2 linked regions of the Halioglobus japonicus genome follow. The protein of the gene in region 2 interacts with the protein of the main gene of each other region in a pairwise test. Links are inferred from orthologs where the notes say so. Each region holds a gene or a part of one and is shown on either strand. Other genes may lie near its edges. The genes, in order: BST95_RS11035 and def.

The links.
Region 1: the proteins of def (region 2) and BST95_RS11035 interact in binary tests that used the Escherichia coli proteins (3 or more experiments, as listed by UniProt). The link is inferred for Halioglobus japonicus from one-to-one orthologs.

The regions. Positions count from the first base shown.
Region 1 is NZ_CP019450.1:2,338,187-2,346,658, reverse strand. The notes cover bases 5,066-8,039. They hold BST95_RS11035 (aspartate-semialdehyde dehydrogenase), read right to left. Parts: upstream 7,079-8,039; coding sequence 6,053-7,078; downstream 5,066-6,052. Other genes in these bases: leuB (3-isopropylmalate dehydrogenase), read right to left, coding at 7,094-8,039; BST95_RS11040 (type IV pilus assembly protein FimV), read right to left, coding at 5,066-5,842. Outside these bases: trpA (tryptophan synthase subunit alpha), read right to left, coding at 1-779; trpB (tryptophan synthase subunit beta), read right to left, coding at 792-2,012; BST95_RS11050 (phosphoribosylanthranilate isomerase), read right to left, coding at 2,013-2,651; tRNA pseudouridine(38-40) synthase TruA, read right to left, coding at 2,731-3,570; more of BST95_RS11040, read right to left, coding at 3,563-5,065; more of leuB, read right to left, coding at 8,040-8,176; leuD (3-isopropylmalate dehydratase small subunit), read right to left, coding at 8,261-8,472.
Region 2 is NZ_CP019450.1:574,091-590,069, forward strand. What follows is about bases 1-2,845. They hold def (peptide deformylase), read left to right. Parts: upstream 1-1,092; coding sequence 1,093-1,599; downstream 1,600-2,845. Other genes in these bases: BST95_RS02765 (LysM peptidoglycan-binding domain-containing protein), read right to left, coding at 1-904; fmt (methionyl-tRNA formyltransferase), read left to right, coding at 1,610-2,566; BST95_RS20275 (transcription antitermination factor NusB), read left to right, coding at 2,697-2,845. In the rest of the region: more of BST95_RS20275, read left to right, coding at 2,846-3,431; BST95_RS20280 (16S rRNA (cytosine(967)-C(5))-methyltransferase), read left to right, coding at 3,341-3,853; Trk system potassium transporter TrkA, read left to right, coding at 3,958-5,331; BST95_RS02790 (TrkH family potassium uptake protein), read left to right, coding at 5,332-6,780; co-chaperone DjlA, read right to left, coding at 6,797-7,591; BST95_RS02800 (lysophospholipid acyltransferase family protein), read right to left, coding at 7,622-8,515; glyQ (glycine--tRNA ligase subunit alpha), read left to right, coding at 8,609-9,562; glyS (glycine--tRNA ligase subunit beta), read left to right, coding at 9,559-11,637; gmhB (D-glycero-beta-D-manno-heptose 1,7-bisphosphate 7-phosphatase), read left to right, coding at 11,643-12,200; BST95_RS02820 (DNA recombination protein RmuC), read left to right, coding at 12,281-13,777; BST95_RS19570 (hypothetical protein), read left to right, coding at 14,505-14,642; BST95_RS19575 (hypothetical protein), read left to right, coding at 14,646-14,978; BST95_RS02840 (NUDIX hydrolase), read right to left, coding at 14,955-15,500; BST95_RS19580 (hypothetical protein), read right to left, coding at 15,535-15,747; BST95_RS02845 (VOC family protein), read right to left, coding at 15,744-15,979. UniProt on the Escherichia coli protein: Removes the formyl group from the N-terminal Met of newly synthesized proteins. Requires at least a dipeptide for an efficient rate of reaction. N-terminal L-methionine is a prerequisite for activity but the enzyme has broad specificity at other positions.

The sequences.
Region 1 (8,472 bases), 1.8 Mb from region 2 along the record:
AGTTCAGCTGCTCGCTTACCAGCTGCCGCATGATCGGCGCCGTCATCGATTGCCTGCGCCATGGCGCGGATCAAGGCACTGCCCACCACCACGCCGTCGGAGACGCTGGCAACGGCCGCTGCACTCTCTGCGTCCTTGATACCAAAGCCCACCGCGACAGGCAGTGAAGTCCGCGCCCGAATACGGCTGACATGATCAGCGACGTTATCGATATCGAGATGGCCGGCGCCAGTGACGCCTTTCAGGGAGACGTAATAAACGAAGCCGCTGGCCTGGTCGACGATACGTTGCAGGCGATCATCCGGGGTCGTCGGGGCAACCAGAAAGATATTGTTCATGCCCACACGCTGTAATTCAGCGTTAACCTGCTCGACCTCCTCCGGCGGGATATCAACCGTGAGCAGTGCATCCAGTCCCGCCGCCTGCGCGGCGTCGGCAAATTTCGCGTAACCCATGTGTTCCACCGGGTTGGCATAGCCCATGAGCAGCACCGGTGTGTGCTGATTGGTCTCGCGAAACGCGCGCACTGTATCCAGTGCATCGCGCAGGTTCGCGCCGTTTGCCAGCGCGCGCTCGTGAGCAAGCTGAATCACCGGGCCTTCAGACATGGGGTCAGAAAACGGCACCCCGAGTTCGATAATGTCTGCGCCGCTGTCAACGAGCTGGTGCATGACATCAACCGTGACCTCGAGACCAGGGTCGCCGACAACAATATAGGGAACAACGGCTTTGCGCCCCTGCTCGGCAAGTTGCGCAAAGCAACCGGCAATACGACTCACTACAACTTCTCCTTAAAATTCAATTCCGTCGATCTGGGCGACGGTATGAATATCCTTGTCACCACGACCGGACAGGTTAACCACAATATGTTTATCCGGCCCCAGCTCGCGAGCCAGCTTGGTGGCATAGGCAATGGCGTGACTGCTTTCCAGTGCCGGCATAATACCTTCCACACGCGTCAGCGCATGGAACGCCTCCAGCGCCTCGTCGTCATCGGCCACCACGTATTCAACCCGACCGACATCCTTTAGCCAGGAGTGCTCCGGGCCCACGCCGGGGTAATCCAGACCCGCTGATACCGAGTGCGTGTGCATGATTTGGCCGTCGGCATCCTGCATCAGGTAAGTGCGGTTGCCGTGCAGCACGCCAGGGGTGCCGGCGGTCAGGGGCGCGGCGTGTTGCTGGCTGGCCACACCGTGGCCACCGGCTTCCACACCGTATATTGCAACGTCTTTATCATCTAGGAACGGATGGAACAGGCCTATTGCATTCGAGCCACCACCCACACAGGCCACCAGCGCATCGGGCAAGCGGCCAATCTGTTCCAGCGACTGGGCGCGCGCCTCGCGGCCGATGACGCACTGGAAGTCACGCACCAGCATGGGATAAGGATGGGGACCGGCCACGGTGCCGATAATATAAAATGTTTCGTCAACATAGGTCACCCAGTCGCGCATGGCTTCGTTCATGGCGTCCTTGAGCGTGCGCGAGCCAGAGGTCACGGGAATCACTTCAGCACCCAATAGCTTCATGCGATAGACATTCAGGGCCTGGCGACGAACATCTTCCTCACCCATAAACACCTGGCATTCCAGCCCGAGGCGCGCTGCAATCGTAGCCGTCGCAACACCGTGCTGACCTGCACCGGTTTCTGCGATAACACGCTTTTTGCCCATGTGTTTGGCCAGCAGTGCCTGACCAACCGTATTGTTCACCTTGTGGGCGCCAGTATGGTTGAGATCTTCTCGCTTCAGCCAGATGCGCGCGCCGCCGACCTTGTCAGACAGCCGGCTGGCTTCGTAAAGCGGTGAGGGACGGCCCACGTAATGGGCGAGGTCCGCATCCAGCTCAGCGATAAACGCATCGTCGTCTTTCAGCTTTTCGTAAAGGGCTTCGAGCTCGTCCAGCGCCGACATCAGGGTTTCGGCAACGAACTTGCCGCCGTACACGCCGAAGCGGCCATCGCCGTCCGGTACTGAGGCAAAGTCATTCATAACAGCATCACTACTCATTCAGGTTTGCTCAATGTGATCGGCAGCCTGGGCCGCCGCAATAAATTCACGAATTTTGACCGGGTCTTTCTCGCCGGGCGCCGCTTCCACGCCACCACTGACATCGACCGCAAAAGGACGTACGGTGGTGATCGCCTGTCCCACATTGGCGGGCTTTAAACCGCCTGCCAATACCACCGGCAACGACAGGCCACTGCCTATCAGATCCCAGTCAAAACTCTCTCCGGTACCACCGGGCACGCCGTCTTTCCACGCGTCGAGTAATATCCCGAGCGCTCCGGCACAGGCATCGCAATAGGCTGCAATATCTGAGTCGGGGCGCACACGCAGAGCTTTTATCCACGGCCGCTCAAACTGGCGACAGAACGCCGGTGACTCGTCACCGTGGAACTGCAGCAAGCCCAGGGGCAACTCGGCAGCGCAGCGAGCGACAAATTCAGCGTCGTGGTTTACAAACAGGCCCACCAGGGTGACGAAAGGCGGAACCTCGCGCGCCACCGCTTGCGCCTGCTCAAGGGACACTCCCCTGGGGCTCTCAGCATAGAAAACCAGACCGAGGGCGTCGGCGCCGCTGGCAACAGCAACACGCGCATCCTCCGGCCGAGTGATACCGCAGATTTTGATACGCGTGCGAGACAAAACAGGACCTGAACACCGGCAAAAAAACAGACGGACATGATAGCAGATGCCCCACCCCCCTGTCTGTACGTGAAACCCGCTACGCGCCTAGGATTAACGGACCATAGGGCGTTTGAGGCAGACCGAAGTGTCCAGGATATGTCACATCTACCAGATACAGACCATCGGGCGGCGCAGTGTCAGCTGCCACGGTGCGATCCCGCCCCTCCATCAGCTCGGCGATCCAACCGGCTGACTGCCTCCCGCTGCCCACGGCCATCAGTGAACCGGCGATATTGCGCACCATGTGGTGGAGAAATGCATTCGCCTGGAGGTCGATGACCACCAGCTGCCCGCGGCGCGACACACTGATGTCCATCATATTCCGCATCGGCGTGGTGGACTGACACGCTGCGGCCCGAAATGTCGAGAAATCACGCTCGCCGAGCAATGCCTGGGCCTCGCTGTGCATAATGGCCTCATCCAACGGCCGACGCTGCCAGGTGACCTGCCCGCCGAGCATGGCGGGCCGGACCAGAGCATTGGCAATCACGTAGCGATAGCGTCGTGCCGTCGCCGAGAAACGCGCGTGAAACTCCTTCTCTACCGGCAACGCCCAGTGCACCCGGACATCCCGCGCCATCGAGGCATTGGCCCCCAACACCCAGGACTTGGGCGGGCGCGGTACAGGAGCATCAAAATGGACGATCTGACAATGCCCGTGCACGCCCGTATCCGTGCGGCCGGCACAGTGCACGCGCACGGGCTCGCCCGCAACACTGGTCAGGCCGCGTTCCAGCTCCTGCTGAACCGTGGTGACATCAAGATGGGGTTGTGTTTGCCAGCCGTTGTAGTTCGCGCCGTTATATTCGACCCGACAGGCTATACGAGTGCCTGCCGGCAGGGTCTCTGCCGACAGGCCGGGGAATGGATCAGCCAAGGCGCTCCAGCAGCCCGCTGGCTTCGGTCTTCTGTTCGTCGCTGCCTTCGGCAACCACCTCTTCGAGAATCTGGCGAGCGCCGTCCTCGTCGCCCATATCCATGTAGGCACGGGCGAGGTCGAGCTTGGTGGACATGGTATTTGCCTCAGCGGCGATTACCAGGTCTTCGTCGTCTTCGTCATCGCCGATCACGTCGTCGTCAAAGTCGGAGGTCAGATCGAGATCGTCGATATCCAGACTGTCTTCGATTTCGAGGCCTGCAAAGTCGTCTTCGCCCGACTCCACTTCTTCGGCGAGGCCAGCAGGCGGCTCAGACATGTCGTCACTGGTACCAGACAGCATGGCGCGCGCCTGCTCTGCACTGCCCGCATCACCCATGCTCTCCAGCTCCGCGATCTGGGCTTCGGCAGCGGGACGATCGCCGGTCTGCAGCAGAAGCTCGACCAGCTTCAGGCGGTAGGCCGCATTGGCAGGCTCACTGGTAATGGCGGTCTTGAGCAGATCAATGGCCTGGGGGTAGCGACCGTAAGCGATATAAATGTCAGCTTCGGCGAGGGCGTCACCTGCATCCACGTCGGAGGCGTAACCGTCGTGTTTACGTTCGCCATAGCCGCGAGTGCCGTCTTCCGCGGCGGCCTCGTCGGCGACCGGCGCCGGCTCAGCGACAGGCTCCTCGACAACGGGGGCTTCGACGGGCTGCTCCTTGAGCTCAACAGCCGCAAAAGCCTTGTCAGACTCTGCAGACACAGTAACCGTGGGCTCTTCATCCGCCTTGCGACGACGCACGAAGAAGAATGCCAGTCCGGCCAGAATCAGCGCGCCCAGACCATACAACAGGTAGCTCAGCAGGCCGCTCTCTTCTTTCTTGGGCTTGGGAGCAGGCTTGGATTTTGGAATAGTTTTTTCGGGCTTGGGTGCTGCAGCCACAGGCTCGGCCGCAACCGCGGGCTCTACCGCATCAGCTGCAGTGTCATCAACTGAAACCGCGTCATCGGCATCAGAGGCAGCATCAACCGCCGTGACATCGTCAGAGCCGGTATCATCAAACCCGGCATCGACAACGCCGCTGTCATCGGCGTCGGCCATGTCCATGCCGTCTTCCATAGCAAGGCCATCGTCTGACGCCAGGGCATCGACGCTATCCTCGGCATCAACGCCGGCCTCGGTCAGTGCCTGTTGCAAGGCAGCGATCTGGTCGTCTTTAAGGCTGACGATACGCTCCAGTGTATCGACCTGCTGTTCGAGGTCTTCAACTTCACCTTCGAGTTCAGCGCGATCCATATCGGCGGCCACTTGCGCATCAGTTGCCGCAGAAGAGGAAGGGGAATAGCTCTGGTCAGCCGTGGCCGACGACTCTTCTACAGGGTCAGCGGATATCCGCAGGCTGGGTCCGGAGCTGATCGGTGCGCTGGCGCGGCCAGCCTCCCAGTCCTCATTCTGCTGCTTGACCTCAGCCAGCGCCGTGGAGAGATCCTGCGAGCTGATATCGTCTTCGGTGGGCAGATAGATAATGTATCCGGCCTTGATGCGGTTGATATTACCGTCGATAAAGGCGTTGGGGTTCAGACGCTGAATGTCCAGCATAGTCTGATGGATGGTCGTACCGCTGGGCTTGGCTGCGGAGGCGATTTCCCAGAGCGTATCGTCCCTGGAAATCATGTAGCGCGAGCCACTCAGCGGCGAACCGGCGGCCTCGGCATTGAAATCGCGCTGGGGCATGTCACCCGGCGCGAGCTGGGACTTTTTCTTTACATCTACCCGGGTTCCGCTAGTGGCGGCCGGGTCTTGTGTTTTTTTTTCGGGCGAATCCGGGGCGGGGATGCCCTCTTCTTCCTCAACACGCGCAGAGGCAGATACCACTTGGCTGGAGGCGTCAAACAAGGGCGGATCAACCAGAACCGTGTATTCACGCAGCAAACGGCCAGTAGGCCAGCGCGCTTCTACAATGAAATCGAGATAGGGTTCGAGCACCGGGTCCTCGGAGCTGAGCAAAATGACAGCCTCGCCGCGCGCATTGAACCGCACGTCGAACTCGATACCGGTCAGGAAGTAGGCCCGCTCAACACCCATGCGATCAAAGTCTTCGCGCGTTGCGAGCCGGATGCGGATCTGGTCCTCATTGAGGCCGTCCGTGTTGAGAACTTCTACCTGGGCCTTGAGCGGCTCATTGAGAAATGACTCGAGCGTCAGGTCACCAAGACCCACCGCATACGAAAAGCTCGCATGCAGACACCCAAGAGAGAAAACGACAGCACCAATCCTACGAGCCATACTCCGACGCCTTATTATTTTTCCTGCACATAAACACCGACCTCCCCTGGCCGGACCCCTACGATGTAATACTAACGTATCGTGCTGGAAATCCCCCATCCTAAAAAGTATTTTCTCGACTTTTCTGAAGTACGCTGAGCGTCTGGGGGGACCGTGCCTCCATGCACCAAAAATACCGAATTATCCCTGAGTATCAGTGAATTACAGGCATTAATCAAGGTAGGTTGTAATCAGCGCCTCGGCAATTTGCACGCTATTGAGCGCTGCGCCTTTGCGCACATTATCAGCCACCACCCAGAGGTTCAGGCCGCGGGGATGGGAAATATCCTCCCGAATGCGCCCCACGAACACTGGATCGGTGCCGGCGCTGTCCCCCACCGCCGTGGGATAACCCCCGTCGGCACGCTCGTCCATCACCTGGACACCAGGCGCATTTTCGAGCAGCTCGCGCGCCTGTGCTGCGCTGATTTCATCGACCGTCTCAATATGAACGGCCTCTGAGTGACCAAAGAAGACCGGCACACGCACACAGGTGGGATTCACCTGAATGCTGTGGTCGCCGAAAATCTTCTGGGTTTCCCAGACCATTTTCATTTCTTCGCGGGTGTAGCCGTTGTCCTGGAAAGTATCGATATGAGGCAGCACATTGAAAGCGATCTGCTTGGGATAGACCTCACACTCAGCCTCTTGGCCATTGAGCAAGCGGGCTGTCTGTGACGCCAGTTCCTCAATCGCTTCCTTGCCAGTGCCCGACACCGCCTGGTAGGTGCATACGTTAATCCGCTCGATACCCACCGCATCGTAAATGGGCTTGAGGGCCACCAGCATCTGGATGGTCGAGCAATTGGGGTTGGCGATGATATTGCGGGTGGTGTAGCCCGCCAGCGCCTCAATATTCACCTCTGGAACAATCAGCGGAATATCGTCGTCGCGTCGAAAATGCGAGGTATTGTCGACGACCACACAGCCAGCGGCCGCCGCGATGGGCGCGTACTTCTCGGAAATACTGCCGCCGGCAGAGAACAGACCGATCTGGGCCTGGCTGAAATCGAACTCGGCCAGATCGGTAACGGTCACCGGGCTGCCCTTGAACATAATGGTCTTGCCGGCGGAACGGCTGCTCGCCAGCGGATAGAGATTGCGGACCGGAAAGTCGCGCTGCTCCAAAATTTCGATCATGGCCTCGCCCACCGCTCCGGTGGCGCCGACCACTGCTACATCATATTGATCTGCCATTGAATTACTCCAAATCTATTCGCTGGCGAGCGCTGTGACTACAGCCTCGCCCATTTCTACCGTTCCCACCAAATGCGTCCCCTCGGAATGAATATCCGGGGTGCGCAGGCCGGCGTCGAGGACCTTGCTGACCGCCGCTTCAATCGCATCAGCTGCCTCGGCACTACCAAGTGTGTAACGCAGCATCATGGCAGCGGAGAGAATCGTCGCCAGCGGGTTGGCCTTGCCCTCCCCTGCAATATCAGGCGCCGAGCCGTGACAGGGCTCGTACATGCCCCGCCCATCTTTATCGAGGGAGGCAGACGGCAACATACCAATCGAGCCGGTGAGCATGGCGGCGGTGTCAGACAGGATGTCGCCGAACATGTTGCCGGTAACCACCACGTCAAACTGCTTGGGTCGCATCACCAACTGCATCGCCGCATTGTCGACATACATATGGGAGAGTTCTACGTCGGGGTACTCCGGCGCCAGCTCGTCCATGATTTCACGCCACAGCACTGTCGCCTCGAGTACATTCGCCTTGTCGACGCTGCACAGCTTCTTACCGCGTTTGCGCGCCGCCTCGAAGGCCTGGCGGCCAATGCGACGAATCTCAGATTCGCTGTACTTGTAGGTGTTATAGCCCTCGCGCTCACCATTCTCGAGTTCGCGAATACCGCGGGGCTCACCGAAGTAGATGCCACCGGTGAGCTCGCGCACGATAAGAATGTCGAGACCAGACACAATCTCCGGTTTGAGACTGGAGGCATCCGCCAGCTGTGGATACAGGATGGCGGGACGCAGGTTGGCAAACAGGCCCAACTGCGAGCGAATTCCCAGCAGGCCGCGCTCGGGCCGCAGGTGGCGCTCTACATTGTCCCACTTGGGCCCGCCCACGGCGCCCAACAAAATAGCGTCGACTTCCCGGGCCCGCTCCAGCGTGGCATCGGGAAGCGGCACACCGGTTTCATCGATCGCAGCACCACCCAGCAAACCGTACTCAAGCTCCAGCCCCAGGCCGAAACGCGCGTCAACAGTATTCAGGACCTTCACGGCCTCAGCCATGATTTCCGGCCCAATATAGTCGCCAGGAAGTACCAGTACTTTTTTACTCATATTACTACCTTGAATCGTTCATCAGCGGCAGGCATTCACATTCGCACGCCGCCGCTGCAGATCGCGATCATCGATCGCGTTAAATTACTTGATAACGTCAAACAACCATGGAGAGGATTTGCGCGTGCGCTCTTCGTAGGCGCGAATCGCATCCGCACTCTCCAGCGTCAGACCAATATCGTCGAGCCCATTGAGCAGGCAGTGGCGGCGGAACTCATCCACCTCAAACCCAAAGCGCTCCCCACCGGGTGTCACCACCTGCTGCTGTTCGAGATCGATGGTGAGCTCATAGCCCT
Region 2 (15,979 bases):
TTTCCTGGGCGACTTTATCGAATACCAGTTCGCCGGTCTGGTAAATCGCCAGTACGTGGCCGACTTCAAGGCCGTCGCGCTCACCCTTGTTCAACACCACGATGTCGGTAGTGCCAATCTGGGTGACGCCACCGTCCACAGCGACCATGTAACCATCTTTGATCTCGACTTCCGGTGCGCGCGGCTGGAACGTAGCGTCCAGCACCTTTTCTTCCAGCGGCAGCAGCCGGTCGCCATTGCGCACTTCTTCGGTCACGCGATTGATGCGCAACTCGGTGACCCGCACGTCGTTGCTGGACAGCAGCTTGGCGCCGCCAATATCCATGGCCTGATAGCCGAGCAATTCTTCGGTAAAGGGGTCGCGATAGGTGTCACCGGCACGATAAATTCCGTAGGCGCGTTCGCCTTCAGGGAAGTAGCCGCGGCCATAAATGATGTCGCCGGGCGTGCTCAGCAAATGCCCCTGGTCACCGGAGACGACATAGGCAGATTGATTCAGCTCATCAGCACTGACAACCCGATGGCGGGCGAGGAAAGCGCCAATTTCATCCAGCGGAATCACGGGAATTGCCAGGTCCAGTGGCGAAACCCGCATGGTGGGATCCAGTTTGACGTCACGGCCCCGGCGCATGCGCAGGCGTGGGTTGCCGTCTACCCAGACCAGGTACAGTTCATCGCCGGGATAAATCAGGTGGGGATTATCGATCTGCGGGTTAACGTCCCACAGCTCTGGCCACAGCCAGGGTTCGCGCAGATACATGCCGGAAATACCCCAGAGTGTGTCGCCCTTCTTGACGATGTAAACCTCGGGCACATCTTCATTGAGCTCTACCGCTGCGTTCGCCCAGGCACCGAATAACAGTGTCCCCAGCAGTACCAATATCGAGAATGACCTTGTTTTCATTTTTTCATCCCTGCAGAGCCTCAGTCACCCAATATTGGCAATTTTCCAGCCGACATTAGGCTCCCCATATCCCGAGGCAGTATAATCACTACATCAAGTGTGCTGCCGCTATGTGTTGGTGGCAAGTGTAAATGTTATTATTCCCGCAGCCCGCCTGCATCCGAAAATTCCCGAAAAGAGCAGATTTGATGGCAGTACTCGACATACTGGAATTTCCCGACCCCCGCCTGCGCACTGTCGCTGAACCGGTGGCCGAGGTAACCGATACCCACCGGCAGCTGATCGACAACATGTTGGACACCATGTACGACGCGCCCGGCATCGGCCTGGCCGCGACCCAGGTGAACGTGCACGAGCGCATTCTGGTCATGGACTTGTCCGAGGACCAGAGCGAGCCGCTGGTGTTCATCAACCCAGAAGTAGAAGTCCTCGACCCCGAGCTAGGCCAGTACGACGAGGGCTGCCTCTCCGTGCCCGGCTTTTACGAGACCGTCAATCGACCACAGCGAATCCGCGTGAGCGCCCTGGACCGCGACGGCAACAGCTTTGAAGAAAAGCTCGACGGCCTGCTGGCCATCTGCCTGCAGCATGAAATTGATCATCTCGACGGCAAGCTGTTCGTCGACTACCTGTCTCCCCTGAAGCGCAAGCGTATTCGCAGCAAACTGGAGAAAAGCCAGCGCCGCCGGGCTTGAGCACACCACCATGAAACTGATTTTCGCCGGCACGCCGGACTTCTCTGCCGCTCATTTAAGGGCACTTATTGACAGTGAGCACCAACTTATTGCGGTGTATACCCAACCTGACCGACCGGCAGGGCGGGGCAAGAAGCTACAGCCCAGCCCGGTCAAGAAGCTGGCGCTAGAAGCGGGTATTCCCGTCTACCAGCCAGCCAGTTTGAGAGACGCCGACGCGCAGCAACAATTGGCCGACCTTGGCGCCGATGCAATGGTTGTGGTGGCCTATGGGCTGATCCTGCCCGAGGCGGTATTGCAGGCGCCGCGGCTCGGCTGCATTAACGTCCACGCCTCACTGCTGCCGCGCTGGCGCGGTGCCGCACCGATTCAGCGGGCGATCGAGGCGGGCGACACAAAAACGGGCACCACCATTATGCAAATGGATGCCGGCCTCGACACAGGGGCCATGCTGGCTACCGCCAGCGTCGACATCGGCCCGCAGACTACCGCTGCCAGTCTGCACGATGCCCTGGCCGAGTGCGGCGCACCCCTGCTGATTGATGTACTGGCCGACCTGGCCGGCCACCAGGCGCGCGCCCAGCGACAGGACGACGCCCTGGCCAATTATGCGCACAAGATTCTCAAACTCGAGGCCGAAATCGATTGGACCCGCAGTGCCGCGGAGCTCGACCTCGCCATTCGCGCCTTCAACCCCTTCCCGGTGTGCTTCAGTATGCTCGAGGGACAGCGGATAAAGATCTGGTCCGCCACGCCCGCCGGCAATGCACCGCTGTCTGAGCCTCCAGGTACTATTCTACGCACCGGCCGCGACGGCATACTGGTGAACTGCGGGGCCGGGCAACTGGCCATCCAACGCCTGCAACTGCCCGGCGGCAAACCGCTTGATGCAGAGCAGGCTCTGAACGGCAGCGCCGACATACTCAGTGTGGGTAAGCAGTTCCAGCTGCCCAAGGCAGACGACTAATGGCTATGGATACCCGGGTTGGAGCAGCACGCGTGCTCGCCGACGTACTGGAAGGGCGCTCTCTGAACCAGGCGCTCCCCGCCATGCTCGACAAAATCAGCGCCCGCGATCGCGGCCTGTTACAGCAGCTTTGCTACGGCACCCTGCGCAGTGCCCCCGCCTCGAAGCCCTGCTGGCGCAGATGCTGGACAAGCCGCTGCGCGACAAAGATCGCGACGTGCACGCACTGCTGATGTGCGGACTTTACCAGCTCGAGGAAACCCGTATCCCCGACCACGCGGCAGTATCCGCAACGGTCGCCGCCACACGGGGCCTGAAGAAAAACTGGGCCAAGGGTATGACCAACGCTATTTTGCGCCGCTTTCAACGCGAGCGGGAAACCCTGGTAGCAGCCCTGCCTGCCGCGGCCGCCAACGCACACCCCGAGTGGCTTTACGACGCGCTCATGCAGGAGTGGCCCGAACAGGCTGGTGACATCATCGCAGCCAACAACGAACAACCGCCCATGACCCTGCGCATCAACCTCAGCCGGGGCAGCCGTGAGGACTATCTCGCCTTGCTGGTTAAAGCCGGCATCGCAGCCCGAGCGGGCGCACACAGCCCTGCCGCTGTCTACCTCGACAAGCCCATGGACGTGGCCGAACTGCCGGGCTTCGGACTCGGGGATGTCAGTGTCCAGGACGAGGCAGCGCAAATGGCCGCAGTGCTGGTGGCGCCGCGCGCCGGCGAGCGCATCCTCGATGCCTGTGCCGCCCGGGCGGTAAAACCGGGCACTTGCTGGAGCTCGAGCCCGCCGCTGACGTCACCGCCATGGACGTTGACCCGTTGCGCCTGCAGCGTATTCAGGAAAACCTCGAACGATTAGAGCTGGGCGCCGAACTGCTGGAGGGCGACGGCCGCCAGCCACCGTCCAACCTGGGCGAGCAGGCCTTTGACCGCATTCTGGTTGACGCGCCCTGTTCCGCCACCGGTGTTATCCGCCGCCACCCAGACGTGAAGTCGCTGCGCCGCACCACGGACATCGACGGCTTCAGCGAACAGCAATCAGACATTCTGGACGGGCTGTGGCCACTGCTGCGTCAGGGGGGCACGCTGGTATACGCCACCTGTTCCATTATGAGTGGCGAAAACGATGCCACAGTGTCGCGGTTTCTCGCGAGACACAGCGACGCCAGCGCCGCAGCGCCTGCGGTTGACTGGGGGCAACCCACCCAGCACGGTCGCCAGTTGCTACCCAGCCCCGGCGGCCCCGACGGGCTTTACTACACGCTGCTGCAAAAAAGCTGACCAGGCGCGCACTGCCCTGATGTGCAAATTGCCATTTGCGGCTCTTACATTGTGCGACCCTTTTCTTTATTGTTCCCCGTATTCAGGGGGGCCCCGTCCGCGACATGAAAATTATTATTCTCGGTGCAGGCCAGGTTGGCGGTACGCTTGCCGAGCACCTCGCCAACGAACAGAACGACATTACTGTCGTCGACACTGACAGCGGAAAACTGCGCGCGCTGCAGGACCGGCTTGACATCGGCACCGTCACCGGCGGCGCATCACACCCCAACACCCTGTATAAAGCCGGCGCCGAAGATGCCGACATGCTGATTGCCGTCACCAACTCCGACGAAATCAATATGATGGCCTGCCAGGTCGCCCACTCCCTGTTCAACACGCCCACCAAGATTTCCCGGGTACGCTCTCCCAATTACCTCGCGCACCAGGACCAGTTGTTCAACCGCGATCACGTCCCTGTAGATGTCATCATCGGCCCCGAACAGCTGGTCACCAAGAATATTCGCCAGCTTATCGCCAACCCCGGCGCGCTGCAGGTGCTGGATTTTGCCGAGGGCAAAGTGCAGTTGGTCGCGGTGCGCGCTTACCACGGTGGCCCAATCGTCGGTCAGGAGTTGCAGGAAATTCGCAACCACATGCCCAAGGTGGACACCCGGGTGGCGGCGATCTTCCGCCAGGACCGCGCCATCATGCCCGAGGGGACGACGGTCGTAGAGGCGGACGACGAAGTCTTCTTCATTGCCGCCCGGGAAAATATTCGGGCAGTCATGGCCGAGATGCGCAAAGTCGACAAACCCTACAAACGGGTGATGATTGCTGGCGGCGGCAACATCGGTGCCACCCTGGCCCTGTCCATCGAGGACCAGTATCAGGTCAAGGTCATCGAGCAATCCTACGACCGCTGTAAGGTGTTATCGGAACGACTCAAGCACACCATTGTGCTCAACGGCAGCGCATCCGAGCCACAGCTGTTGTACCAGGAAAATATCGAAGCCACCGACGTGTTCTGCGCACTCACCAACAACGACGAATCCAATATCATGATGTCAATGCTGGCCAAGCGTATGGGCGCCAAAAAAGTCATCACCCTGATTACCAATGCCGCCTATGCCGAACTGGTGGGCGATGAAATCGACATCGCGATTTCACCCCAGCAGATCACCATTGGCAGCCTGCTGACACATGTGCGGCGCGGCGACATCAGCAACGTGCATTCGCTGCGCCGCGGCGCCGCAGAAGCGATCGAAGTCACCGCCCACGGCGACGCCTACTCGAGCAAAGTGGTAGGTCGACGCCTCGACGAGATCCCGCTCCCGGAAGGCGTAACCATTGGCGCCATTGTTCGTGGCGAAGAAGTGCTCATCGCCCATGGCCACATGGTAGTCGAGACGGACGACCACGTGATTCTATTCCTCGTAGACCGGCGCAAAATCAGTGCGATAGAGAAATTGTTTGCCGTGGGTTTCGGGTTCTTCTGAATGCACCTCTCGGTCTCAATGCGCATTCTCGGCATTTTGCTCATGCTGTTTTCGAGCACCATGCTGGTGCCATTGCTACTGGCACTACTGAGCGACGACAACACTGCCACCGGGTTCCTGATGGCACTGTCGATCACCTTTTTTGCCGGGCTCGCCATCTGGGTCCCGGTAATGAACGCCCGACACGAGCTGCGTATTCGCGATGGCTTTCTCATCACCTCCCTGTTCTGGAGCGTACTGGGCCTGTTCGGTGCGCTGCCCTTTGCACTGACCGACAGCCTGCATCTGAGTACCACCGAAGCGATTTTCGAATCTATTTCCGGCCTGACCACCACCGGTGCAACGGTTATCGTCGGCCTGGATACACTGCCGCAGTCAATTCTGATTTATCGTCAGCTCCTGCAGTGGATGGGCGGCATCGGGATTATCGTGGTGGCGGTGGCAGTACTGCCGATGCTCGGCATTGGTGGCATGCAGCTTTACAAGGCTGAGACACCCGGGCCTTCCAAAGACAGCAAGCTGACGCCGCGCATTACCGAAACCGCCAAAGCGCTGGCCATTGTTTACGTGTCGCTGACCATTGTTTGCGCGGTGTGTTACTGGGCTGCCGGTATGACCGCGTTCGACGCCATCGCGCACGCCCTGTCCACCGTGGCCATTGGTGGCTTTTCGACCCACGACGCCAGCATGGGCTACTTCGAGAGTAATACCATTCTGATGATATGCAGCCTGTTTATGTATATCTCAGCGATTAATTTCGGACTGCACTTTATCTTCTGGCGGCGCCGCAATATCGCCCCCTACCGCAAGGACTCCGAGACCCGGTTTTTCTCCGCCGTACTGTTGATCTGTGTCGCAATCACCTGCGCCTATCTGATTATCAGTGAAGTCCTGGTTGCATCGGATGCCGTTGTCCACGGCATTTTCCAGGCGATCTCCATTACCACCACCACCGGCTTCGCCACCCAGGACTTCGCCCACTGGCCTTCCTTCTTGCCGGTCATGCTGCTGATGTTCTCGTTTATGGGGGGCTGTGTAGGCTCAACCGGCGGTGGCATGAAGGCCATGCGCATCATGCTGATCTACAAGCAGGGCGTGCGCGAGATGAAACAGCTGATTCACCCCAATGCGATTATTCCGCTCAAGGTCGGCAGGCGTCGGGTAGAAGCGTCTGTGGTCAGTGCGGTATGGAGCTTCTTCGCGGTATACACAACGAGCTTTATTATCATCATGCTGCTGTTAATGGCGACCGGGCTGGACTTTACCACCGCGTTTTCAGCGGTGGCAGCGGCCATAAACAATCTGGGGCCGGGCCTGGGTGAGGTGGCGGCCAACTACTCGTCGATTTCCGATACCGCCAAAGCCATTCTGTGTTTTACCATGCTGCTGGGCCGCCTTGAGGTCTTTACCCTGCTGGTGTTATTCACCCCGATGTTCTGGCGGGTCTAAGTCTGCGCTGGCGCGCTTATTTCATGCCGCGCGATTTCTTGATCATTTCGTAGGCCGCCTGAATATCCTGCGACTTTTCGGTGGCCATTTTCACCATGTCTTCCGGCACGCCCTGGGCGATCAGTTTGTCAGGGTGGTTTTCGCTCATCAGTTTGCGATAGGCACGCTTGAGGCTCTTGTCGTCCACGTCCTTGCTAACACCCAGCGCCTCGTAGGCGTCTTCCAGGGTAGTACCGGGCTCGGGGCCCGCAGCACCGCCGTGCCCATGGAAGTGACCCTGCGCCTGGGCCATGCGCAACATCTGCTCCAACTGGGCGCGGGTGAACCCCAGCAGCGTGGCAATGCGGTTGAGTGCATCGCGCTCGGCATCGTCCAGTGCCTGGTCTGCCATGGCCAGTGAAATCTGGAAGAAAAGCAGCGTCTGCTTGAGCTGCTGCTGACCACCGGTGGCTTCAAGAAAGCGTGATATCACGGGCTCGGGCTGAAAGTTGGCAGCCGATCCCTCGCGAAACAGTTCAATCGCCCGCTTGCGCTGCTCCGCAGACAGGCCCATTTGCGAGATCACCATTTCCGTGTGATCGATTTCCTGCTGGGAGATATGGCCGTCCGCTTTGGCCATGTATCCGGACAACAGGAAAGTGGACTCGAAAAAGCTCTGCTTGATGCGGGCAATATTTTCAGGCGATGCAAAGCGCAGGGTTTGCCACAGGCCCTTGTCGAACAAGTGGCCCACGAACAGGCCGATCAACAGCCCTAGCGGTCCCAGCACCAGAAGGCCGAGTACACCGCCAATCAGTTTTCCGTAAAACATGGTTGTTCCTGTCAGCTGCCTGGAAGGCTGCTATAAATCGTCGTATACCCCGGGGCCGTTCTTCGGCCGCACCCGGAATCGTTTGTATTCCCACTGGTACTGCGTGTCGCAGTGGCGCAGGCATTTCTCGACACCCCGATTAAGCGCGGCCAGAGAAATGGCATTGTCCTCATCGTAGATGGCGTCTTCTGCGGCGAAGTAGCGCAGCGCAAATCCGCCTGGCACTCGCTCGGCAAATCCAAATACCGCCAGCGCCCCCGTGCGCCGAATCATGTTGTTGGCGAGCGTCGGCGTGAAGCACTCAATTCCCATAAAAGAAATATTCTCCCCGGAGGCCAGATCTCGCGGGGCCTGATCGGGAAGAATGCCGGAGATTTTGCCGCCCTTTACGCTGCGCAACAGTTTCACGAGGCCGCGACTGTCGGTGGGCACCAGCGTGGCGCCGGCCCGCTGGCGGGCGTTCTCAATCATCGGCCCAATCGCTTCCAATTTGGGCGGTTCATACAGCGACACCATGCTACCCAGGGTCCCCGCATGCAGGCCTATCATCTCCCAGTTGCCCAGGTGCGGGGCCAGTACAATTACCCCGCGGCCCTGTGCCTGGGCATCGGTTATCAACGCATCGCCCTCCACACTGACCATCAAGCCCTGCACATAGTTCCAGGGGCGCAACCAGACATGGCCCATTTCCGCTGCCAGGGCACCGGTTTCGCGCAGGCTGGCCAGCGCCATCGCCTGCTGTTCAGATGCGGTGAGATCGGGGAAGGCGAGTTCGATATTGCGCTCGGTCACTTTGCGGCTGCGGCCGCCAAAGGGCCAGTACAGCGATACTGCCAACCGGCCAAGAGCTCGCGCCCAGGCAAGGGGCAACAGCGCACAGAAGTGCAGCAGCAGTTTCACCAGGGCCACTTTAATGCCATTCATGGGAGAATTTCACTTTCGGGCAAAGCGCGTATTATGCCGACAAAAGAGGCTGTATAATAGCCGGCTTTTTGACACCCGCTCACAGGTATTCCCGTGGCAAATCAGCCTGAAAAAATCCCTACATTTCAAGAGATTATCTTGAACCTGCAGCAGTTCTGGGCCGACCAGGGCTGCGTCGTCCTGCAGCCGCTGGACATGGAAGTTGGCGCAGGTACATTCCACCCCGCAACCTTCCTGCGCGCCGTGGGCCCCGAAAGCTGGAACGCCGCCTATGTGCAGCCCAGCCGCCGCCCCACCGACGGCCGCTACGGTGAAAACCCCAACCGCCTGCAGCACTACTACCAGTTTCAGGTCGTCATGAAGCCATCGCCCGCCGAATTCCAGCAACTGTATCTGGAATCGCTGGCGGCCCTGGGCGTCGACACCGCGATCCACGACATCCGCTTTGTGGAAGACAACTGGGAATCGCCCACCCTCGGCGCCTGGGGGCTTGGCTGGGAAGTCTGGCTCAACGGCATGGAAGTGACCCAGTTCACCTATTTCCAGCAGGCCGGCGGTATTGAGTGCTACCCGGTCACCGGCGAAATTACCTACGGTATTGAGCGCATCGCCATGTACCTGCAGGGCGTTAACAGCATTTACGATCTGGTGTGGGCCGACGGGCCTGCGGGCAAAGTCACTTACGGCGATGTGTTCCACCAGAACGAAGTGGAAATGTCGCGCTATAACTTCGAAGAAGCAGACGTCGAGCAACTGTTCGGCTTTTTCGACCACTGTGAGAAAGAAGCGCTGCGGCTGGTTGAGAAAAGCCTGCCGCTGCCTGCCTATGAAATGGTCATGAAAGCATCCCACACCTTCAACCTGCTGGATGCGCGCCACGCCATTTCGGTGACCGAGCGCCAGCGCTTCATTCTGCGGGTGCGGACCCTCGCCCGGGAAGTGGCCCAGGCCTATTTCGATGCCCGTGCAGCCCTGGGCTTTCCCATGGCGGAGGAGGGCATTCGCAAGGAAGTGCTCGATCGTATTGAAGCGGAGGCAAGCGCATGACTACCGAGACGCTGCTGATAGAGCTCGGCACCGAAGAGCTGCCGCCTAAAGCACTGAAATCCCTGGGGCTGGCATTTCGCGACGGCATCGTGATGGGGCTGGCCCAGCGCGAGTTGGAACACGGCGAAGTACAGTGGTTTGCATCACCCCGCCGCCTCGCGGTACTGATCGACAGGGTGCAGACAAAGGGTGCTGACAAAGACATCGAACTGCTGGGACCGCCAGCCGACCGCGCCAAAGACGCCGACGGCAACTGGACGCCAGCGGCCGCTGGCTTTGCGCGCAAGCAGGGCGTTGAACCCGAGGCACTGGCGGAAATCGACACGCCCAAAGGCGTGCGCCTGGGCCTGCGTAAAACCGAGCCCGGTATTGAGACCTCATCCTGTCTGAACGACATTATCAATGAGTCCATCGCCGCCCTGCCGATTCCCAAGCGCATGCGCTGGGGCGCCAGCCGGGTCGAATTCGTGCGCCCTGTGCACTGGATCGTCGCCATGCTGGGCGACAACGCCGATCACGGCGAGGTGCTGGGCTTGCCAACAGGCAATGTCACCCGCGGCCACCGCTTCCATTCCAGCGGCGACATCACCCTGGCGCGGCCGGAAGACTACGTGGACACACTGAAGGCTGCCTACGTGGTCGCCAACTTCGACGAGCGCCAGCAAATGATTCGCGATCAGGTAGAAGTTGAAGCCAGTGCGCTCAACGCCACTGCGGTGATCGACCCCGACCTGCTGGATGAAGTAACAGGACTGGTGGAATGGCCGGTGGCGCTCACCGGCTCCTTCGAAGAACGCTTCCTGGAAGTGCCCGCCGAAGCGCTCGTGTCCTCCATGAAAGAGCACCAGAAGTACTTCCATCTGGTCGACGCCGACGGGGCGCTCAAACCCAACTTCATTACCCTGTCCAATATCGAGAGCAACGACCCGGTACAGGTGATCGCAGGCAACGAACGAGTCATTCGTCCGCGCCTGGCCGACGCTGCCTTCTTCTTCGAAACGGATAAGAAGAACACACTGGAAAGCCGCCTCGAGAAGCTCGAGAATATTGTCTTCCAGAACAAGCTGGGCACGGTGGCAGACAAATCGCGACGCGTGCAGGCCCTGGCCGGCGCCCTCGCCGAGCAGATTGGCGCTCCCCGCGATCAGGCCGAACGCGCGGCCCTGCTGAGCAAGACCGACCTGGTGACCGAAATGGTTCTGGAATTCTCGGACATGCAGGGCATCGCCGGTTCCTACTATGCGGCCCACGATGGCGAGGCCGCCGATGTAGCCTCGGCGCTGGCACAACAGTACTGGCCAAAGTTTGCCGGCGACCGCCTGCCCGAAACGGCCACGGCCTGCGCACTCGGACTGGCTGACCGCCTCGACACCCTGGTGGGTATCTTTGGTATCGGCCAGCCGCCCACAGGCTCGAAGGATCCCTTTGCACTACGCCGCGCGTCATTAGCTGTGCTGCGGATTATCGTCGAGAAGAATTTCGATCTGGACCTGCGCGAATGCCTGACCCTGGCAGCTGCCGGTTATCCCGACAGTGTGATTGCCGAAGGCACCACGGAACAGGTGCTGGATTACATGATTGAACGCTTCCGCGCCTGGTATGAGGAAGAGAGCATTCCGGTTGAAGTGTTCAAGGCCGTTAGCGCGCGCAACCTCAGCAAGCCACTGGATATTCAGCGCCGGGTACACGCCGTACACGCGTTCAGCCAGCTGCCCGAAGCTGCTGCCCTCGCGGCGGCGAACAAACGGGTGTCGAATATCCTGGGTAAGCTGGATGCCGACCACAGCTTCGGCGCAATCGACGAAGACCTGCTCACGGAGCCACCGGAACAGGCCCTGGCCGCCGAGCTTGGCAGGCTGGAAGGCACTGCGCGCGAGCTGATCAGCGATGACAAGTACAGTGAAGCACTGGCCAGCCTGGCCGTACTGCGTGAACCTGTAGACGCCTTCTTTGACGGTGTCATGGTGAACGCCGAGGATGAGGCCCTGCGCAATAACCGCCTCAACCTGCTCAAGTCGCTGCGCGACCTGTTCCTGGATGTAGCCGACATTTCGCAACTGGTTGTCGCAAAGTAAGCGCTATGTCTCTGCTTGTACTCGACCGCGATGGCGTTGTTAATCACGACAGTGATGACTACATCCGGTCGCTGCAGGACTGGCAGCCCATCCCCGGCAGCATCGAGGCCATTGCCAGGGCCTGCCAGGCGGGCCTGCAGGTGGCCATTGCCACCAACCAGTCCGGACTGAGCCGTGGCTACTTTACCCTCGACACCCTGGAAGAAATTCACCAGCACCTGTGCCAGCTTGTCGAAGAACAGGGCGGCTCCATCGCCGGTATCTTCTACTGCCCCCACCTGCCCAACGAAGGCTGTGATTGTCGCAAGCCGGGTACCGGGCTGCTCAAGGCCATGGAAGCAGAGCTTGGGCAGAGCGCCAGTGGCGCCTGGTTTATTGGCGACAGCCTCAAGGACCTGCAGGCAGGCCGCGCTCACGGTTGCCGCCCGGCACTGGTGACCACCGGCAAGGGCGAGAAGACCCGCCAACAGCTCGCCAGCCCCGACGTCGCTATTGACGCCCCGGCCGACATTCCGATTTACGACGACCTCGCCAGCGCTATCGACGCCATCCTGTCCGCCTGAATTGGCGACAGGACTGCCGCGCCCCGCTAACCCCCAACCCTTCTTTGCTTTACACTCTTCACTTATAAAGAAGGGGAACAATGGAACAGATTGATCAACAGCTGCTGATTATTGCCGCGGCTTCCGCGGTCGGTGGCATCGCCATCGGCCTTGTCATCGGACTATTGCGGGGCCAGAGCGCCGCGGAACGATTGCGCAACAGCCATCGCGAGCAACTGGATGAGCTGCAGGCAGAGCTGAGCCAAACTACCCAGCGCGCCACCGGCCAAAGTGTCGAGCTGGAGCAGGTACGCGGCCAATTGGCCGAGCGCGTCGCGCGCTGGGAGTCTGCTCAGGGCGAACTCGAAACGCTTAACCAGCGCTACCAATCCCTGCAACACGACTACACCCGAGTGAAAACCCAACAAGAAGAGCGCGACAGCCAACACGACGAGCAGATCAAATTGCTCAACGACGCCCGCGACAATCTGAAGCTGGAATTCCAAAGCCTTGCGCAGAAGATTTTCGAAGACAAAGGCAAGAACTTCACCGCCACCAATCGCGAATCCCTGGAGTCGTTGCTCAAACCGTTCCGCGATCAGATCAATAAGTTTGAAACCCGGGTAAACGAGGTGCATACCGAATCGGTAAAAGGGCAGACTGCTCTGGAAGCCGAGATCAAAAAGGTGCTGGAAATCGGTCTGGAGATGAATTCCCAGGCCACCAACCTGGCCACCGCCCTAAAAGGCGACAAGAAAACCGCCGGCAACTGGGGCGAGGCGCAGCTGCAACGCACTCTGGAACTGGCAGGCCTCATCCAGGGCGATCACTTCGAGACCCAGTCCAGCTTTACCGATGGCGAGGGCAAGCGGCGCCTGCCTGACTTTGTAATCAAACTGCCAGACAGTAAAAGCCTGGTCATCGACAGCAAGGTTTCGCTGGTAGATTACGACCGGGCCATCGCCGCCGAGAGTGAGGAGGAGCGGGCCCAGGCACTGGAAGCGCACGCACGGGCGGTACGCAACCACATCGATGATTTGTCTTCGAAGGATTACGCCAATCTTCCGGGGCTGGACAGCCCTGACTTTGTATTGATGTTCATGCCGGTGGAGCCAGCCTACATCGAGGCCATGAAACATAACCGCGATCTCTTCAACTACGGCTATCAACAGCAGGTCATCATGGTCTCCCACACCACGCTAATGCCGATTTTGCGCACCGTGGCCAACCTGTGGATGATCGACCAGAGCAACCGCGAAGCCCGAGAGATCAGTACCAAGGCAGGAGAAATCTATAACCAGGTCTGCCTGGTCGCCGAACGTATGCAAAAGCTGGGCAAAACGCTGCAGTCGGCCAACAACCACTACAACCAGACGATTAAGGGTCTGGCCGGCCAACAGGGTTTGCACGGTAAGATTGAACGGTTCCGGCAACTGTCCAGCAAAGCCAGCAAGCAGCTGGTGGACCTGGAGCCCATTCACGCCGATATTGAACTGGAAAAGCTGGAAGCGATTGAACTGCCTCCCGCGGAAGAAACCGGCGAGGAAAACTCGGAACAGCGTATGCCGCTAGAAGTTGTCCGCTCAGATAACGACTAGCTTCAGGTGCTAGTGCTCGCAAGGGCGTGGAGGTTCAAGTCCTCTCCTGGGCACCGCCCCAGGACCCGGGCGAAGTTCTTTCCGCGGCGCTCGCCTACAGGGAGCTCCGCCAACAAGCGTGCAAGGCCTAGCTCGGCGGCTGAACAAATCCTGCTGGTCTACGACGGTGAGTGACCGGCTTGTAGCGCCTATGGCTGGTTGCGATCCGTGAAAGTGTGGGTGACCTCGTGCTGGTGAACGCCCGGGAAGACAGCATGACGATGGATGAAATTACGGCAGTGGGAATCGATATTGATGCTGGAATCCTTCCCAGCGGAAATAGGCAGCGTCCCAGGTGGCGCTCTGGTCGATGGCACCAGCAATAGCCGAGTCGGTGTTTCCTGTTCTTTACTGGCGCAGGTGAGTCAGTATTCGACCGATGACATCCTGGTCCTCAATGCTGGCGATGACCCTGACAGAACCACCGCAGCGGCCACAGACCTCGATGTCGGTACTGAACACGCGTTTTAGGCGCTGGGCCCAGGTCATGGCGGCATGGCGCTCGGCGGGACGGCCAGAAACCTGCACCAGCACGATCGCCCAGATTGAAAGGACGTTCTTACGACTCACCTTCTGGCAGACGACCCTGTCGCTGGCCGGCTTCTTTACCGGTGCCGCCGCACTTCACGCCGCACTAAACGAATCACAGGCAGTTCGCCAGCAAACAGCCGCCTCCGTCTGGCCGTAAGTGCAGTACACGATTAATTACTCCAGCAATGAAGACGCGGCAGAATTCGCCCTGACCATGGATAACGTCGGTGTCGGCCCTGCGCGCATGCAGTCCATGCTCATCACGCTCGACGACAAAGCCATGACCGACTGGTAATCATTGACCGAAACAGTATTGGGCCGCGAGCCCCGGGTGGGAATTGAGTACGGCAAGTTCAACGTGAGCCGTCGGGTCCTGGCGCCGGGTGAATCGATAACGGTACTTCAGACAGACGAAAAGGAGCTTGCCCTGAAATTGCAGGAAGTTATCTACAGTCGCGCCGCTGCTTTTTACTATTGCTACTGCTCGATCTTTGATGAATGCTGGATGAGCGCGACCTCTGAGGACAAGCAACCCATACATCCCGTTGATCAATGCCCGGATCATGGGGCCAATGGGTCTCTTGATCGAATCACAGCGAGTGACTCGCTATTCCCCGCTCCCCTGGTCTAGAAACCGCCAGAGGGTGGCGCAGACCAGTGCGTGATCAATGGTTCCGTCCAACAGATATCTGCGCACGTCGGAGATGCGAACCAATTCCACTTCTGTTCTCTCGGTCTCACTGACATGGACTTTGTCGTCGACATCAGTGACATGACCATAAAACGTATGGAGCTTGTTGCCAAACAGCGCTGGGTTGGGATTGAGGACGCCAAGCGAGGTGACTTGATCGACAATGTGCCCGGTCTCCTCTCGACACTCGCGTATGGCAGCAGCGACAGGCTCTTCACCCACGTCAATCATCCCCCCGGGGATTTCAAGGGTGACTTGCTGGCTCCCATGCCGATATTGCCTGATCATCACGAGCTCTCCCTGATCTGTTATAGGAACCAGGTTGACCCAATCGGGACTGTCGATTACACAGAACGTGTGCTCTCTCGAGTTGTAGGGAGAACGCTCGAGCACCTCCATCAGCGTGAAGATGCGTGTTTCACTCAGTACTTTGTCCTGTATCCGCAACCAGTTCTTGATCATGGGGCTCCTACATGATTAACGGCACATGGAACGCCTATCGAATGCGCCCGCCCACGGAAATACTGGTGTGAATACCGCTTCCGTAGCCTCGGCCTCCCCAGGAGCTATAGCCACTGGAGATACCTACACTGCCATAAACCTGAGGATCTGAGCACCCACTCAACGACCCCATGGAGAGAAAGAGTGCGCTGGCGACCAGCGCTTTAGTCAGCGCCGCAGCACCGAACCTGTTTAGTACCTTTTTCATGCGTCGCCTCCCCCCGATGTATTCTTGTCATCCCAGGTCTGCAGTCCAATCCCCGCCCCCGACGGCCCGGCAATAATAGCCATATGTCCCTGTGAAGGGCGCTCGGTGACTGGCAACAGCACCTTGCCCCCCAGTGAATCCACTCTCGCGACTACCTCCTCTAGCTTCGCCTTGTCGGTAATTCGAAGATACTGCAGCCATAGCGAGGGCAGTTCAGCCACGGGGTTGGTAC